2 regions of the Streptomyces sp. NPDC052396 genome follow, and region 1 is predicted to be linked to the other one. Evidence: predicted binding sites of a transcription regulator. Region 1 holds the regulator's gene; the other holds the start of a gene.
The links. The regulator HrcA, encoded in region 1, represses chaperone genes, less so after heat shock. The targets are predictions, from matches to a motif close to TTNGCACTCNGNNNNNCNGAGTGCNAA.

Region 1 (7,111 bases):
TTCACGGTCAGGGTGCGGCGGGAGCGCACCCGGCCGTCGCCCGCGCACTCCGGGCAGGGGGTGGGGACCACGGTGCCGAAGCCCTGGCACTGGGGGCAGGGCCGGGAGGTCATGACCTGGCCCAGGAAGGAGCGGGTGACCTGGGAGACCTCGCCACGGCCCCGGCACATGTCACAGGTCTGCGCGGAGGTGCCGGGGGCGGCACCCTCACCGCTGCACGTGGTGCAGACCACGGCGGTGTCGACCTGGATCTCCTTGGTGGTGCCGAAGGCGGCCTCGTCCAGGGTGACCTCGATCCGGATCATGGCGTCCTGGCCGCGGCGGGTGCGCGAGCGGGGCCCGCGCTGGGCCGCCTGGCCGAAGAAGGCATCCATGATGTCGGAGAAGTTGCCGAAGCCCGCGCCGCCGAAGCCGGCTCCCGCACCGCCGCCGGAGGCGGACAGCGGGTCGCCGCCGAGGTCGTAGACCTGCTTCTTCTGCGGGTCGGAGAGCACCTCGTAGGCGGCGTTGATCTCCTTGAACCGCTCCTGCGTCTTGGGGTCCGGGTTCACATCCGGGTGCAGCTCGCGCGCGAGACGGCGGAAGGCCTTCTTGATCTCGTCCTGCGAGGCATCACGCCGTACGCCCAGGACCGCGTAGTAGTCCGTGGCCACTTACGACTCCGCCAGGATCTGTCCGACGTAACGTGCCACTGCGCGTACCGCTCCCATCGTTCCGGGGTAATCCATGCGGGTCGGTCCGACCACGCCGAGTTTGGCGACGGCCTCGCCGCCCGAACCGTAGCCGACCGCGACGACCGATGTGGAGTTCAGCCCCTCGTGGTCGTTCTCATGACCGATGCGCACCGTCATCCGGGAGTCGGTGGCCTCGCCGAGCAGCTTCAACAGCACCACCTGCTCCTCCAGCGCCTCCAGCACCGGCCGGATGGTCAGTGAGAAGTCATGGCCGAAGCGGGTGAGATTGGCGGTGCCGCCGATGACCAGCCGCTCCTCGGTCTCCTCCACCAGCGTCTCCAGGAGCGTGGACAGGACCGTAGAAACGGTTCCGCGATCATCCGGCTCAAAGGACTCGGGGAGGTCCTGCACCAGGAGCGGCACCTCGGTGAAGCGCCGGCCCACCACCCGGCTGTTGAGCCGGGCACGCAGGTCCGCCAGGGTGGTCTCGCCGACCGGGGCCGGACAGTCGACCATGCGCTGCTCGACCCGGCCGGTGTCGGTGATCAGCACCAGCATCACCCGGGCCGGGGCCAGCGCGAGCAGTTCCACATGGCGGACGGTGGAGCGGGTCAGCGACGGATACTGCACCACCGCGACCTGCCGGGTCAGCTGCGCCAGCAGCCGCACCGTACGTCCCACCACGTCGTCGAGGTCGACCGCGCCGTCCAGGAAGCTCTGGATGGCCCGGCGCTCGGCGCCGGTCAGCGGCTTGACGCCGGCCAGCTTGTCGACGAACAGCCGGTAGCCCTTGTCGGTGGGGATGCGGCCCGCGCTGGTGTGCGGCTGAGCGATAAAGCCCTCGTCCTCCAGGGCGGCCATGTCATTGCGCACCGTGGCCGGGGAGACCCCCAGCCGGTGCCGCTCGGTCAGCGCCTTGGAGCCAACCGGCTCCTCGGTGCCCACATAGTCCTGGACGATGGCGCGCAGTACCTCGAGCCTGCGTTCGCTCAGCATCTCGCGCACCTCCAGTCCAGCGACCTGCAGCCGTCTTACGGGTCTTGCCGGGGCTCCTTGCCTTGGCACTCAATGGTCACGAGTGCCAGAACCCTTCCGCAAGTGTACGGCCGGGCACCACGGCCACGGCAAGGGCCGCCCATTGTGACGTGGGCTCCGGGCGGGCAACCGTACCGCGACACCACTAGGTTCCTGCCATGGAAACCAGTGGGGAAGAACCCCAGGAGCAGCGCGCGGGGGCGCGCTGGGAGCAGCTGGCGCCAGGCGTCGTGCGCCGCAGGATGCCTGGCTGGGACGCCACCGTCGGGGCCATCGCGGGTGAGGCCGGGGTGCTGGTGGTGGACACCGGGTCCACCCTGCGCGAGGGGGCGGAGATCCGCGAAGAGGTGACGGCGCTGTTCGCGCTGCCCGTGACGCATATCGCACTCACCCACTCGCATTTCGATCACGTCCTGGGCACGGCGGCCTTTCCCGGGGCGCAGGTGTATGGGGCGGTGGGGCTGGCCGAGTTGCTGCGGCACTCGCCCGGCGAGCTGCGGGAGGACGCCACGCGTCATGGAGTGCCCGCCGGTGAGGCGGCCGAGGCGGTGGCGGCGCTGGTGGCCCCCCGGCACCCGGTCTCCGGCGAACTGACCGTGGACCTGGGCGGCGGGCGGCGAGTGCTGCTGGCCAACGTCGGGCCCGGGCACTCGCCGCATGACCTGGCGGTGCTGGTGCCCGGTACTCCCGAGGTGGTGTTCTGCGGCGATCTGGTGGAGGAGTCCGGCGAGCCCCAGGCCGGGAGGGACGCGCTGCCGCATGCCTGGCCCGCGGCGCTGGACCGGCTGCTGGCGCTGGGCGGCGAGGAGGCGGTGTATGTCCCGGGGCATGGCGCGGTGGTTGATGCCCGGTTTGTCCGTGAGCAGCGCAATGCGCTGGCGCTGCGCTTCGGCGTGTCGCCTTTGTAGCGGGCCCGCTTTTCCTATCGTCTCCGGGTGCGCAGCAGACAGTACGGCCCCGATCTGACCCCGCCGTGGAAGCGGAGCGCTCCGGTTCCGGAAGTGCCCGCCGAGGTGGACCTGGTGGTGGAGGAGGTCTCAACGGGCTTCTGCGGCGCGGTGATCCGCTGCGAGAAGACCGCTCAGGGCCCGACCGTCACCCTGGAGGACCGGTTTGGCAAGCACCGGGTCTTCCCCATGGAGCCGCGCGGCTTCCTGCTGGAGGGCCGCGTCGTCACCCTGGTACGTCCCCAGGGACCGGCCGCCACCGCTCCCCGGCGCACCGCCTCCGGCTCGATCGCGGTGCCGGGAGCGCGAGCCCGGGTGGCCCGGGCCGGCCGCATCTATGTGGAGGGCCGGCACGACGCGGAGCTGGTGGAGCGGGTCTGGGGGGACGACCTGCGGATCGAGGGCGTGGTGGTGGAGTACCTGGAGGGCATCGACGACCTCCCCGCCATCGTCCGCTCCTTCGCCCCGGGGCCGGACGCGCGGCTGGGCGTGCTGGTGGACCACCTGGTGCCGGGATCGAAGGAGTCACGGATCGCGGCGGAGGTGACGGGCGAGCATGTGCTGGTGGTGGGCCACCCGTTCATCGATGTGTGGGAGGCCGTGAAGCCGTCCTCGCTGGGGATCGCGGGGTGGCCGCGCGTACCGCGTGGACAGGACTGGAAGACGGGGGTCTGCCGGGCGCTGGCCTGGCCGGCGAACACGGGGGCCGCCTGGCAGCGGATTCTGGGGGCGGTGTCCTCTTACAAGGACCTGGAGCCGGAACTCCTCGGGCGGGTCGAGGAGTTGATTGATTTTGTGACGGCGGGGGATCAGTAGAGGGGTTTGCCGGGAATGGTCCGGAACTCGGAGGTGTCCAGGGCCAGTTCCAGAGCCTCGATCTGCACGGGGTCGCCGAACTTGCTGACATGCTGATTCGCATAGTCGGCGTCCTCGCCGGCTCCGACCGGCTCGGTCAGCAGCATGCAGGTGGCGGCAAACGGATCCACGATCAGATAAGCGGGCACCCGCCCTGCCGCGTAAACCGAACGCTTGACGCGATAGTCCCGAGTGGCGCTCGTCTTGGATACAACCTCCAGCAAGAAACTGATGACCTCGGCAGGTACCAAGCCCGGGCCGTCAAACGCCTCCCGCTCAACGACTACGAGGTCGGGTACCGGCTCGCTCGCCTCGCCCGGGATGGCGATGTCCTGCGTTTGCTTCCGCTGCCAGCGACTGAACGGAATCTGCTCCGCGATGCGTTCCACGATGTCGTTGTGCACCCAGTCGGGCGCCGCCATCATCACGATTTCCCCCCGCAGCAGCTCCGCCCGGTAGCCCTCGGGAACCTCCAGGTTCGCGAAGAACTCCGAGACGTCGGACGTCAGCCGGTCATCCACAGCGGTCATCTCCGTGGTCCTCCACATCCGCCGCTCGTGTTTGGCAGCAGCCTATGGACAAGGTAGGCAGGCACTCAGCGTATGCGCAGCAGTTCACTCGAACAGGTAATCAGTCCACCAGATCCCTGACCACCGCATCCGCCAGCAACCGCCCCCGCAGCGTCAGCACCGCGCGCCCGGCCGCGTAGGGCTCGGGCTGGAGCAGACCATCCGCCAAGGCCCGCTCGGCGGCCGCCGCACCGGCCGGCCGCAGCAGCGACAGCGGGCAGCCGTCGATCAGCCGCAGCTCCAGCAGGATCCGCTCCACCCGGCGGTCCTCCTCCGGCAGCACCTCGCGGCCCGCGCCCGGGGAGCGGCCCTCGGTCAGGGCCTGGGCGTAGGCGCCGGGGTGCTTGACGTTCCACCAGCGCACTCCGCCGACATGGGAGTGCGCCCCGGGACCCGCGCCCCACCAGTCGGCGCCGCGCCAGTAGAGCTCGTTGTGGCGGCAGCGGGCCTCCGGCGTGGTGGCCCAGTTGGAGACCTCGTACCAGTGGAAGCCGGCCGCGGTCAGCCGTTCCTCGGCGATCAGATAGCGGTCGGCGTGGACATCGTCGTCGGTCATCGGGACCTCGCCGCGCCGGATGCGGCGGGCCAGCTGGGTGCCCTCCTCGACGATCAGGGCGTAGGCCGAGACATGGTCCGGGCCGGCGCCCAGGGCGGCGTCCAGCGAGGCGCGCCAGTCGTCGTCGCTCTCGCCGGGGGTGCCGTAGATCAGGTCCAGGTTGATGTGCTCGAAGCCGGCCGCGCGGGCCTCGGCGACGCATGCCTCCGGGCGGCCGGGGGTGTGGGTGCGGTCCAGGATCTTCAGTACATGCTGCCGGGCGCTCTGCATCCCGAAGGAGATCCGGTTGAAGCCGGCGTCCCTCAGCTCGGCCAGATAGCGCGGATCGACGGACTCCGGGTTGGCCTCCGTGGTGACCTCGGCGCCGGGGGCCAGGCCGAACTCCTCGCGGATCGCGGCCAGCATCCGGCCGAGGTCGGCGGCGGGCAGCAGGGTGGGGGTGCCGCCGCCGATGAAGACCGTCTCCACCGGGCGCGGATCCTCGCCGAGGACCTTGCGCGCCAGACGGACCTCCTCGGCGAGGGTGTCGGCGTAGTTCTCCCGGGAGGCCAGCGCCCCGCCGGAACCGCGCAGCTCACTGGCGGTGTAGGTGTTGAAGTCGCAGTAGCCGCAGCGGGTGGCGCAGTAGGGCACATGCAGGTAGAAGCCGAGCGGCCGCTGCCCGGAGCCGGCCAGGGCGTGCGGGGGCAGCGCCCCGTCCTCGGGCATGGGCTCACCATCGGGCAGTACGGAAGGCATGCCCCCCATTGTCCGGCATCGGCGCCGAAGCCGGACCCCGGTGCCGCTATGCCTCCCGGGTGCCCTCGTACATGGCCTCGATCAGGTCCTTGTACTCGCGCTCCACCACCGGCCGCTTGAGCTTGAGGCTGGGGGTGAGCTCCCCGTGCTCCACATCCAGGTCACGCGGCAGCAGCCGGAACTTCTTGATCGTCTGCCAGCGCTGGAGCCCCTCGTTGAGCCGCCGCACATAGCCGTCGATCAGCTCCACGGTGCGCGGGTCGGCCACCACCTCGGCGTACTCCTTGCCCTCCAGCCCGTGTTCGGCGGCCCATTTGAGGATGGCGGGCTCGTCCAGGGCGATCAGGGCGGTGCAGTAGTTGCGGTCCGCGCCGTGCACCAGGATGTTGGAGACAAAGGGACAGATGCCCTTGAAGCCGCCCTCGATCTCGGCGGGCGAGATGTACTTGCCGCCGGAGGTCTTGATCAGGTCCTTCTTGCGGTCGGTGATACGCAGGAAGCCGTCGGGGGACAGCTCGCCGATGTCACCGGTGTGGAACCAGCCGTCCGGCTCCAGGACCTCGGCGGTGCGCTCGGGCTGGCCGTGGTAGCCGGCCATCACGCCGGGGCTGCGCAGCAGGATCTCCCCGTCGTCCGCGATCCGCACCTCGGTGCCGGGCAGCGGCTTGCCCACCGTGCCGGTGCGGTATGCCTCGCCGGGGTTGACGAAGTTGGCGGCGCTGGTCTCGGTGAGGCCATAGCCCTCCAGGATGTGGATCCCGGCGCCGGAGAAGAAGTAGCCGATCTCGGGGGCGAGCGCGGAGGCGCCGGAGACGCAGGCGCGCAGTCGGCCGCCGAACGCCTCCCGGATCTTGCCGTAGACCAGGACGTCGGCGGCCTTGTGCTTGAGGGCCAGCTTGAGGGGCACCGAACGGCTGCCGGTACGGCGGTAGTTGTCCTGGGCCGTCCTGGCGTACTCGCGGGCGATATCGGCCGCCCACCGGAAGATCCGGTACTTGGCCGCGCCGCCCTCGCGTGCCTTGGCCGCGACGCCGTTGTAGACCTTCTCGAAGATACGGGGCACCGCGGCCATATAAGTGGGCCGCACCACCGCCAGGTTCTCCACGATCTTGTCCACCCGCCCGTCCACGGCGGTGACATGGCCGATGCTGATGTGCCCGGTGGTGAGCACCTTGCCGAAGACATGGGCCAATGGCAGCCAGAGGTACTGGACATCGTCGGCGCGCACCAGCTCGGTCGCCGCTATGGCGCGGGACATATACGCCCAGGAGTCGTGCAGCAGCCGGACTCCCTTGGGGCGCCCGGTGGTTCCCGAGGTGTAGATCAGCGTGGCGAGCTGGTCGGAGCGCAGCGCGCGCACCCGGTCGCGGACCACCTCGGGGGTCTTCTCCAGGCGCTCGGCGCCGCGCTGTTCCAGGTCGGCCAGGGAGATCACCCAGCCCTCGGGGTCGCCCTCGGCGGCCTGGGCGTCGGCCGCGTCGATCACCACCACATGGGCCAGCGCGGGGAGTTCCGCCCGGCGCTCACGGGCCTTGGCCAGCTGGGCGGCGTTCTCGGCGATCAGCACCCGGCTCTCGGAGTCGGCCAGGACGAACGCGGTCTCATCGGCGTTGGTGCTGGGGTAGACGGGGGTGGTGGCGGCGCCGGAGCACATGATGCCGAGGTCGGCGAGGATCCAGTCCAGCCGGGTGCCGGAGGCCAGGGCGACCCGCTGTTCGGGCTCGACGCCCAGGTCGA
Region 2 (7,111 bases), on a different contig from region 1:
TCACCTGCGCGATTGGCGAGCGCGGACCGCCTCGGGCATCCGCCGGCCGCTGCGATCACCAACCGCCTCCGCACTCTCAACGACGGTCACCCGAAAGAGTTACGGGCTTGGTCGGCCATGTTCGGCACTCTACGTGAGGGTGCGGACACGGAGCAGGGCGCACCAGGGGCGCTCGCCACATCGTTCGAGTCATGCACCGTTTGCCTGCTTGGACCCGTTTTTCTTCGCATTTCCCGGAGACTGCCGCTAGATTCGCAAATGAGTCATATTTTCTGCTCATACGGCAACAGATCGCGGCAACAGATCACCTGACGGTTCGCATCAACGAGTTCGTATCGAGGGGACTAGCAATGGCAGATTTCTCCCGCCTTCCCGGCCCCAACGCCGACCTGTGGGACTGGCAGCTGCTGGCGGCCTGCCGGGGCGTCGACAGCTCGCTGTTCTTCCACCCCGAAGGCGAGCGCGGGGCGGCGCGCAGTGCGCGCGAGACTTCGGCGAAGGAAGTGTGCATGCGGTGCCCGGTACGCGCGGAGTGCGCGGCGCATGCTCTGGCGGTCCGCGAACCGTATGGAGTGTGGGGCGGACTCACCGAGGACGAGCGCGAGGAGCTGATGGGGCGGGCCCGGCACCGACCCATCTCGGCGGCCGGAACCATCAGTGCCTGACCCCGCCGCCCCCTTCTGACAAAACGTTTCTGCAAACCGGCCGGCCCGGACGGGCGCTCAGCGCCCGGCTGCCGTCGCCAGCTGGTCCAGCATGGCCCCGACCGCCGGCACCCGCGCCAGGTCCGGCAGCGTCAGGGCCACGATCTCGCGCTGCACCAGCGGCTCCACGGCCACCGTCCGGATCCCCTTGGGCCGTACCGACTCCAGCGCCAGCTCCGGCATCACGGCCACGCCCAGACCCGCGCCCACCAGCCCGAACACCGCCGGGTAGTCATCGGTGGCGAAGTCGATGCGCGGGGTGAAGCCGGCGTTCTCACACACCTCCACCAGGTGCCGGCGGCAGCGCGGGCAGCCGGCGATCCAGGGCTCTCCGGCCAGCTCCGCTATGCCGATCCGCTCCGTCCCGGCCAGCGGGTGCCGCTCCGGGACCACGCCGATCAGGCGGTCGGTGAGCAGCGGCCGGACCACCAGGTCCTCCCACTCCGCGCCGGCCGGGTCGGCACCGCGCACCTCGGGGTAGCGGAAGGCCAGCGCGATCTCGCAGTCACCGGAGCGCAGCATCTCCACCGAGCGCGGCGGCTCGGCCTCCACCAGGGAGACCCGGGTGCCGGGGTGCTCGGCCCGCATCTGCGCCAGCGCGCCGGGCACCAGGGTCGAGCTGCCGCTGGGGAAGGACACCAGCCGCACCCGGCCCGCCCGCAGCCCGGCGATGGCGGCGATCTCCTCCTCGGCGGCGGTCAGCCCGGCCAGGATCCCGGCCGCGTGCCGCACCAGGGCCTGGCCCGCCTCGGTCAGCCGCATCTCCCGGCCGGTGCGGATCAGCAGCGGGGTGCCGGTGGACTGCTCCAGGGCCTTCATCTGCTGGCTGACCGCGGGCTGGGTGCAGCCCAGTTCCCGGGCGGCGGCGGAGAACGAACCGCTGGCGGCCACCGCGCGCAGCACCCTCAGATGACGAGCCTCGATCATGACTCAAGCATAAGTGCCACTTGGGGTCGATGGGCGATAAATCGTGGACGCTTTGAGTTACGCCCGCCTACCCTTCGGTTATGCGCATCCTCTCCGTCAACCTCGGCTCCGCCGCCACGGTGGACGACCGCCCGGGCCACCCCGGCGAGTTCACCGGCGGTCTGGCCACCGGTATCGACAAGCGCCCGGTCGCCGGGCCGGTCGCGGTGGCCGCCCCGGGCCCCAAGGGCGTCGCGGGCAGCGGACTCGCCGGTGACTCCGTGGTCCTGCGGCGCCACCACGGCGGTGACGACCAGGCGGTGTACGCCTTCGCCCGGGAGGACCTGGACTTCTGGGAGCGGGAGTTGGGGCGCATCCTGCCGCCGGGCTCCTTCGGGGAGAACCTCACCACCACCGGGGTGGATGTCAATGGCGCCCGGATCGGGGAGCGTTGGCGGATCGGTGAGCGGCTGCTGCTGGAGGTCACCTCGCCGCGCATCCCCTGCCGGACCTTCGCCGACTGGCTGAAGGAGTCGGGCTGGATCAAGCGGTTCACCCAAGCCGCCGCGCCCGGCGCGTACTTGCGGGTCATCGAGCCGGGAGAGGTCCGTGCGGGTGATCCCGTGACCGTGGTGCACCGGCCCGAGCACGAGGTCAGCATCTCCTTCGCCTTCCGGGCATCGACCACCGAACGGGCCCTGCTGCCCCGCGTTCTGGCGGCCGGGGACGGGCTGCACCCCGAGCTCCGGCAGAAGGCGCTGGCGCACCGGGCGGGTCAGCGTTCCGTAGAAGGCTGAAACCGCCGCGACCACGGGGCCCTCGCGGGCACTAACGTTCCGGCATGACCACTGCACTGATCACGGGCGCGACGGCCGGCATCGGCGCGGCCTTCGCACGGCGGCTCGCCGCCGACGGGCATGACCTCATTCTGGTCGCCCGGGACGAGAAGCGGCTGCACGAGCACGCCACCGAACTCCACGACCGGCACCGGGTGGAGGCCGAGGTGCTGCGGGCGGACCTCTCCCAGGAGGAGGGGATCGCCGCCGTGGAGGCCCGGCTCTCGGACCGCAAGCGCCCGGTGGACCTGCTGGTCAACAATGCCGGCTTCGGCAACAAGGGCCGCTTTCTGGAGGTCCCGGTGGCCGATGAGCTGACCATGCTCCGGGTGCACTGCGAGGCGGTGCTGCGGCTGACCATGGCGGCGGCCCGCGGGATGCGGGAGCGGCGGCGCGGCGGAGTGGTCAATGTGGCCTCGGTCGCGGCCTTTGTGCCGCGCGGGACGTACGGGGCCAGCAAGGCGTGGGTGGTGCAGTTCACCCAGGGTGCCGCGCGGGATCTGGCGGGCAGCGGGGTGCGGCTGATGGCGCTGTGCCCGGGCTTTGTCCGCACCGAGTTCCACCAGCGGGCCGGGATGGGGACGGACAACATCCCCGGCTGGATGTGGCTGGACGCGGACCGGCTGGTGGACGCGGCGCTGCGGGACCTGGCCCGCGGCAAGTCGCTGTCCGTCCCGGACCCGCGCTACAAGGCGCTGACCGGGCTGTCCAAGCTGGTGCCGCGCGGGGCGCTGGGCCGGGTGTCCTCGACCACCGGCCGCAAGTACGGCCCCAACTGAGGCCGTTGGCGCGTACGGCCGAGGCCCGGCCCCCAACGGGGGCCGGGCCTCGGTGCGTTGACGAACGCGCGTCAGTGGGAGTGACCGTGGCCGTGGCCGGCCTCGGCGGGCTCCTCTTCCTTCTTCTCGACGACCAGGGTCTCGGTCGTGAGCAGCAGGGAGGCGATGGAGGCGGCGTTCTCCAGGGCGGAGCGGGTGACCTTGACCGGGTCGATGACGCCGGCCTTCACCAGGTCGCCGTACTCGCCGGTGGCGGCGTTGAAGCCCTGGCCCTTCTCCAGCTCGGCGACCTTGGAGGTGATGACATAGCCCTCCAGGCCGGCGTTCTCGGCGATCCAGCGCAGCGGCTCGACCACGGCGCGGCGGACCACGGCGACACCGGTGGCCTCGTCGCCGTCCTTGCCCAGGTTGTCGGCCAGCACCTTGGCGGCGTGCACCAGGGCGGAGCCACCACCGGAGACGATGCCCTCCTCGACCGCGGCGCGGGTCGCGGAGATGGCGTCCTCCAGACGGTGCTTGCGCTCCTTGAGCTCGACCTCGGTGGCCGCGCCGACGCGGATGACGCAGACGCCGCCGGCCAGCTTGGCCAGGCGCTCCTGCAGCTTCTCGCGGTCCCAGTCGGAGTCGGTGGTCTCGATCTCGGCCTTGATCTGGGCGACCCGGCCGGTGACGTCCGCGGAGTTGCCGCCGCCGTCGACGATGGTGGTGTCGTCCTTGGTGACGGTCACGCGACGGGCGGTGCCCAGCACGTCCAGGCCGGCCTGGTCGAGCTTGAGGCCGACCTCCTCGGCGATCACGGTGGCACCGGTGAGGGTGGCCATGTCGCCCAGCATCGCCTTGCGGCGGTCACCGAAGCCCGGGGCCTTGACGGCCACCGCGTTGAAGGTGCCGCGGATCTTGTTGACCACCAGGGTGGAGAGCGCCTCGCCCTCGACATCCTCGGCGATGATCAGCAGCGGCTTGGAGCCACCGGCCTGGATGATCTTCTCCAGCAGCGGCAGCAGCTCGGTGATGGAGGAGATCTTGCCCTGGTGGATCAGGATGTACGGGTCGTCGAGGACGGCCTCCATACGCTCCTGGTCGGTGACCATGTACGGCGAGAGGTAGCCCTTGTCGAAGGCCATGCCCTCGGTGAAGTCCAGCTCCAGACCGAAGGTGTTGGACTCCTCGACGGTGATGACACCGTCCTTGCCGACCTTGTCCATCGCCTCGGCGATCAGCTCGCCGACCTGCTGGTCCTGCGCGGAGAGCGCGGCCACGGCGGCGATGTCGGACTTGTCCTCGATGGGACGGGCGGTGGCCAGCAGGTCCTCGGAGACAGCCTTGACCGCGGCGTCGATGCCCTTCTTCAGGGAGGCCGGGGAAGCGCCGGCGGCGACGTTGCGCAGACCCTCACGGACCAGCGCCTGGGCCAGCACCGTGGCGGTGGTGGTGCCGTCACCCGCGATGTCGTTGGTCTTGGTCGCCACCTCCTTGACGAGCTGGGCGCCCAGGTTCTCGTACGAGTCCTCCAGCTCGACCTCGCGCGCGATGGTGACGCCGTCGTTGGTGATGGTGGGGGCGCCGAACTTCTTGTCGATGACGACATTGCGGCCCTTGGGGCCGATCGTCACCTTCACGGTGTCGGCAAGCTTGTTGACGCCGCGCTCAAGGGCGCGACGGGCGTCCTCGTCGAACTTCAGGATCTTGGCCATGGGGTGGGTGTCCTTCGCCGTGTCTAATGAAACTGCGCCCCGGGCGCCCGGCGGTTTGTTACGCGGGTACCCGGGGCGCAGCGCAGCTTCGAAGTATCGAAAGCCTGGGGTGAATTACTTCTCGATGATCGCGAGCACGTCGCGAGCCGAGAGGACGAGGTACTCCTCGCCGCTGTACTTCACCTCGGTGCCGCCGTACTTGCTGTAGAGCACGACGTCGCCGACCTTGACGTCGAGCGGGAGGCGCTCGCCGTTCTCGAAGCGGCCCGGGCCGACAGCCAGGACAACGCCCTCCTGGGGCTTCTCCTTGGCGGTGTCCGGAATGACCAGGCCGGAGGCCGTGGTCTGCTCGGCGTCCAGCGGCTGGACCACAATGCGGTCCTCGAGCGGCTTGATGGCAACCTTGGAGCTGGTGGTCGTCACGATCCGACCTCCCCCTTCGGAGATCTCACGGGGTTAACTGTCTGAGGGTGGCGACCAGGTGGATCCGTCGTCGCGGGTGCCGGACCTGCCCGTCGCTGTGTTTGGCACTCACCGGTGGAGAGTGCCAACGGGAGCGAGACTATGACGCGCTTAGCACTCGGTCAAGCGGAGTGCCAATTCCTAGCGCGCCGCCGACACACTCCCCCGCATCGCCCGGGCCCAGTCATCGCTCAGACGTAGTCCTCCAGCCGCGCGACCGTGTACCCCTGCCGCTGGATGCTGCGCAGCATGTTGCTCACCATGGTGGTCATCGAGGCGCCCTTGAGCTGCTGGGGGCCGCGGAAGTGGGCCAGCACGATGTCCCCCGGGTGCAGACCACTGCCCTCCGCGTAGCGCATGTCGTTGATCTGCATGGTCACTTCCCACAGCACCATGGCCTTGATCCCGCAGCCGCCTGCCGCCGTCAGGGTGGCCTGGTTGTAGTTGCCGTACGGCGGGCGGAACAGCACCGGCCGCTTGCCCAGCCGCTTGGCCAGCCGGTCCTGCTGCCCGCATATCTCGTGCTGCTGCGCCTCGGGGCTCAGCGTGCGCAGGTTGGGGTGGCTGATGGTGTGGTTGTCGATGCCATTGCCGAGCGCGCGCAGTTGTTCGAAATAGCCATAGCCGCGCCCGACCCTGGCTATCTCATCGGTGAGGAACATGGTGTAGGGCAGCTTGAGGTCCTTGGTCATCTGGATGAACCGCGGATCCTTCTCCGCCCCGTCGTCGAAGGTCAGGAAGACGATCTTGTCCTTGGTCGGCACCCGCCGGATGATCTGCGGCGTGGCCCCCGTCACATGGTCGGTCACCCGGGTGGCGGGCGGCTTGGGCGGCGCGGCCAGCGGCTTGTCCAGCCCCCAGCGCCGGTAGGAGTCGTCGGGCGGCGCGGACGTGGCGGGGGCGGCGGCACGGGCGGGGGCGGAGCTCTTCGCCGCCTTGGGTGAGCCGGACGAGTCCGAGGAGCCCGAGCAGCCCGCCAGCAGCCCCGCGAACAGCAGCGCGGCGGCACCGGCCGCGCCCGCCCGGGCCCGGCGGCGGGATATGTGAGAAGCAGACACGATCACAGCACTGATTCTTGTCCAATCGTTCGAAAAGCGCTCGGTACGGGGCGCTGTCAGTGGTGCCGCCTAGTCTGATCCCACCTGCTTCGGCTCCTGGAGGCCACCATGTCCCAACCGTCCTGGAACGTCGTCGAGTTGCGCCGCTACACCCTGCGCCCCGGCCGCCGGGACGAGCTGATCGACCTCTTCGAACGGCACCTGGTGACTCCCCAGGAGGAGGCCGGAATGCGCCTGCTCGGCCGGTTCCGTGACCTGGACGACCCGGACCGCTTCATCTGGCTGCGCGCCTTCACCGGCATGGCGGACCGGGCCGAGTCGCTGGCCGCCTTCTACGAGCGCCATCCCGCCTGGCAGACGCACCGGGAGGCGGCCAACGCCACCATGGCGGACTCCGACGACGTCCTGCTGCTGCGCCCGGTCACTCCGGTGGCGGACCGGCCGCCGGCCGCCCCGCCCGGCTCGCTGGTCACGGCGCTGATCCACCCGCTGGGCTCGCCCGAGGCGCTGGAGGAGTTCACCGGGTTCTACGCCCGGGAGGTCCACCCGGTGCTGGCCGAGGCGGACGCGGCCCCGCTGCTCTGTCTGCGCACCGAGTACGCCGAGAACACCTACCCCCGGCTGCCGGTGCGCACCGGTGAGCATGTCTTTGTCACCCTCACCGCCTTCGCC

Region 2: groES (co-chaperone GroES) is a predicted target of HrcA. The motif match lies at 5,493-5,519, and genes of this name have one in related genera.

Annotation. Positions count from the first base shown of each region.
Region 1 is NZ_JBIUAW010000001.1:334,133-341,243, reverse strand. Features, by position in the region: gene dnaJ (molecular chaperone DnaJ) at 1-653, opposite strand, end outside; gene hrcA (heat-inducible transcriptional repressor HrcA) at 654-1,670, opposite strand; gene ACIHFE_RS01585 (MBL fold metallo-hydrolase) at 1,868-2,617, shown strand; gene ACIHFE_RS01580 (DUF3097 domain-containing protein) at 2,645-3,472, shown strand; gene ACIHFE_RS01575 (Uma2 family endonuclease) at 3,466-4,041, opposite strand; gene hemW (radical SAM family heme chaperone HemW) at 4,142-5,374, opposite strand; gene ACIHFE_RS01565 (AMP-dependent synthetase/ligase) at 5,421-7,111, opposite strand, start outside.
Region 2 is NZ_JBIUAW010000004.1:219,182-226,292, reverse strand. Features, by position in the region: gene ACIHFE_RS12415 (WhiB family transcriptional regulator) at 351-665, shown strand; gene ACIHFE_RS12410 (LysR family transcriptional regulator) at 723-1,631, opposite strand; gene ACIHFE_RS12405 (MOSC domain-containing protein) at 1,712-2,407, shown strand; gene ACIHFE_RS12400 (SDR family NAD(P)-dependent oxidoreductase) at 2,452-3,225, shown strand; gene groL (chaperonin GroEL) at 3,297-4,919, opposite strand; gene groES (co-chaperone GroES) at 5,034-5,342, opposite strand; gene ACIHFE_RS12385 (polysaccharide deacetylase family protein) at 5,573-6,439, opposite strand; gene ACIHFE_RS12380 (NIPSNAP family protein) at 6,548-7,111, shown strand, end outside.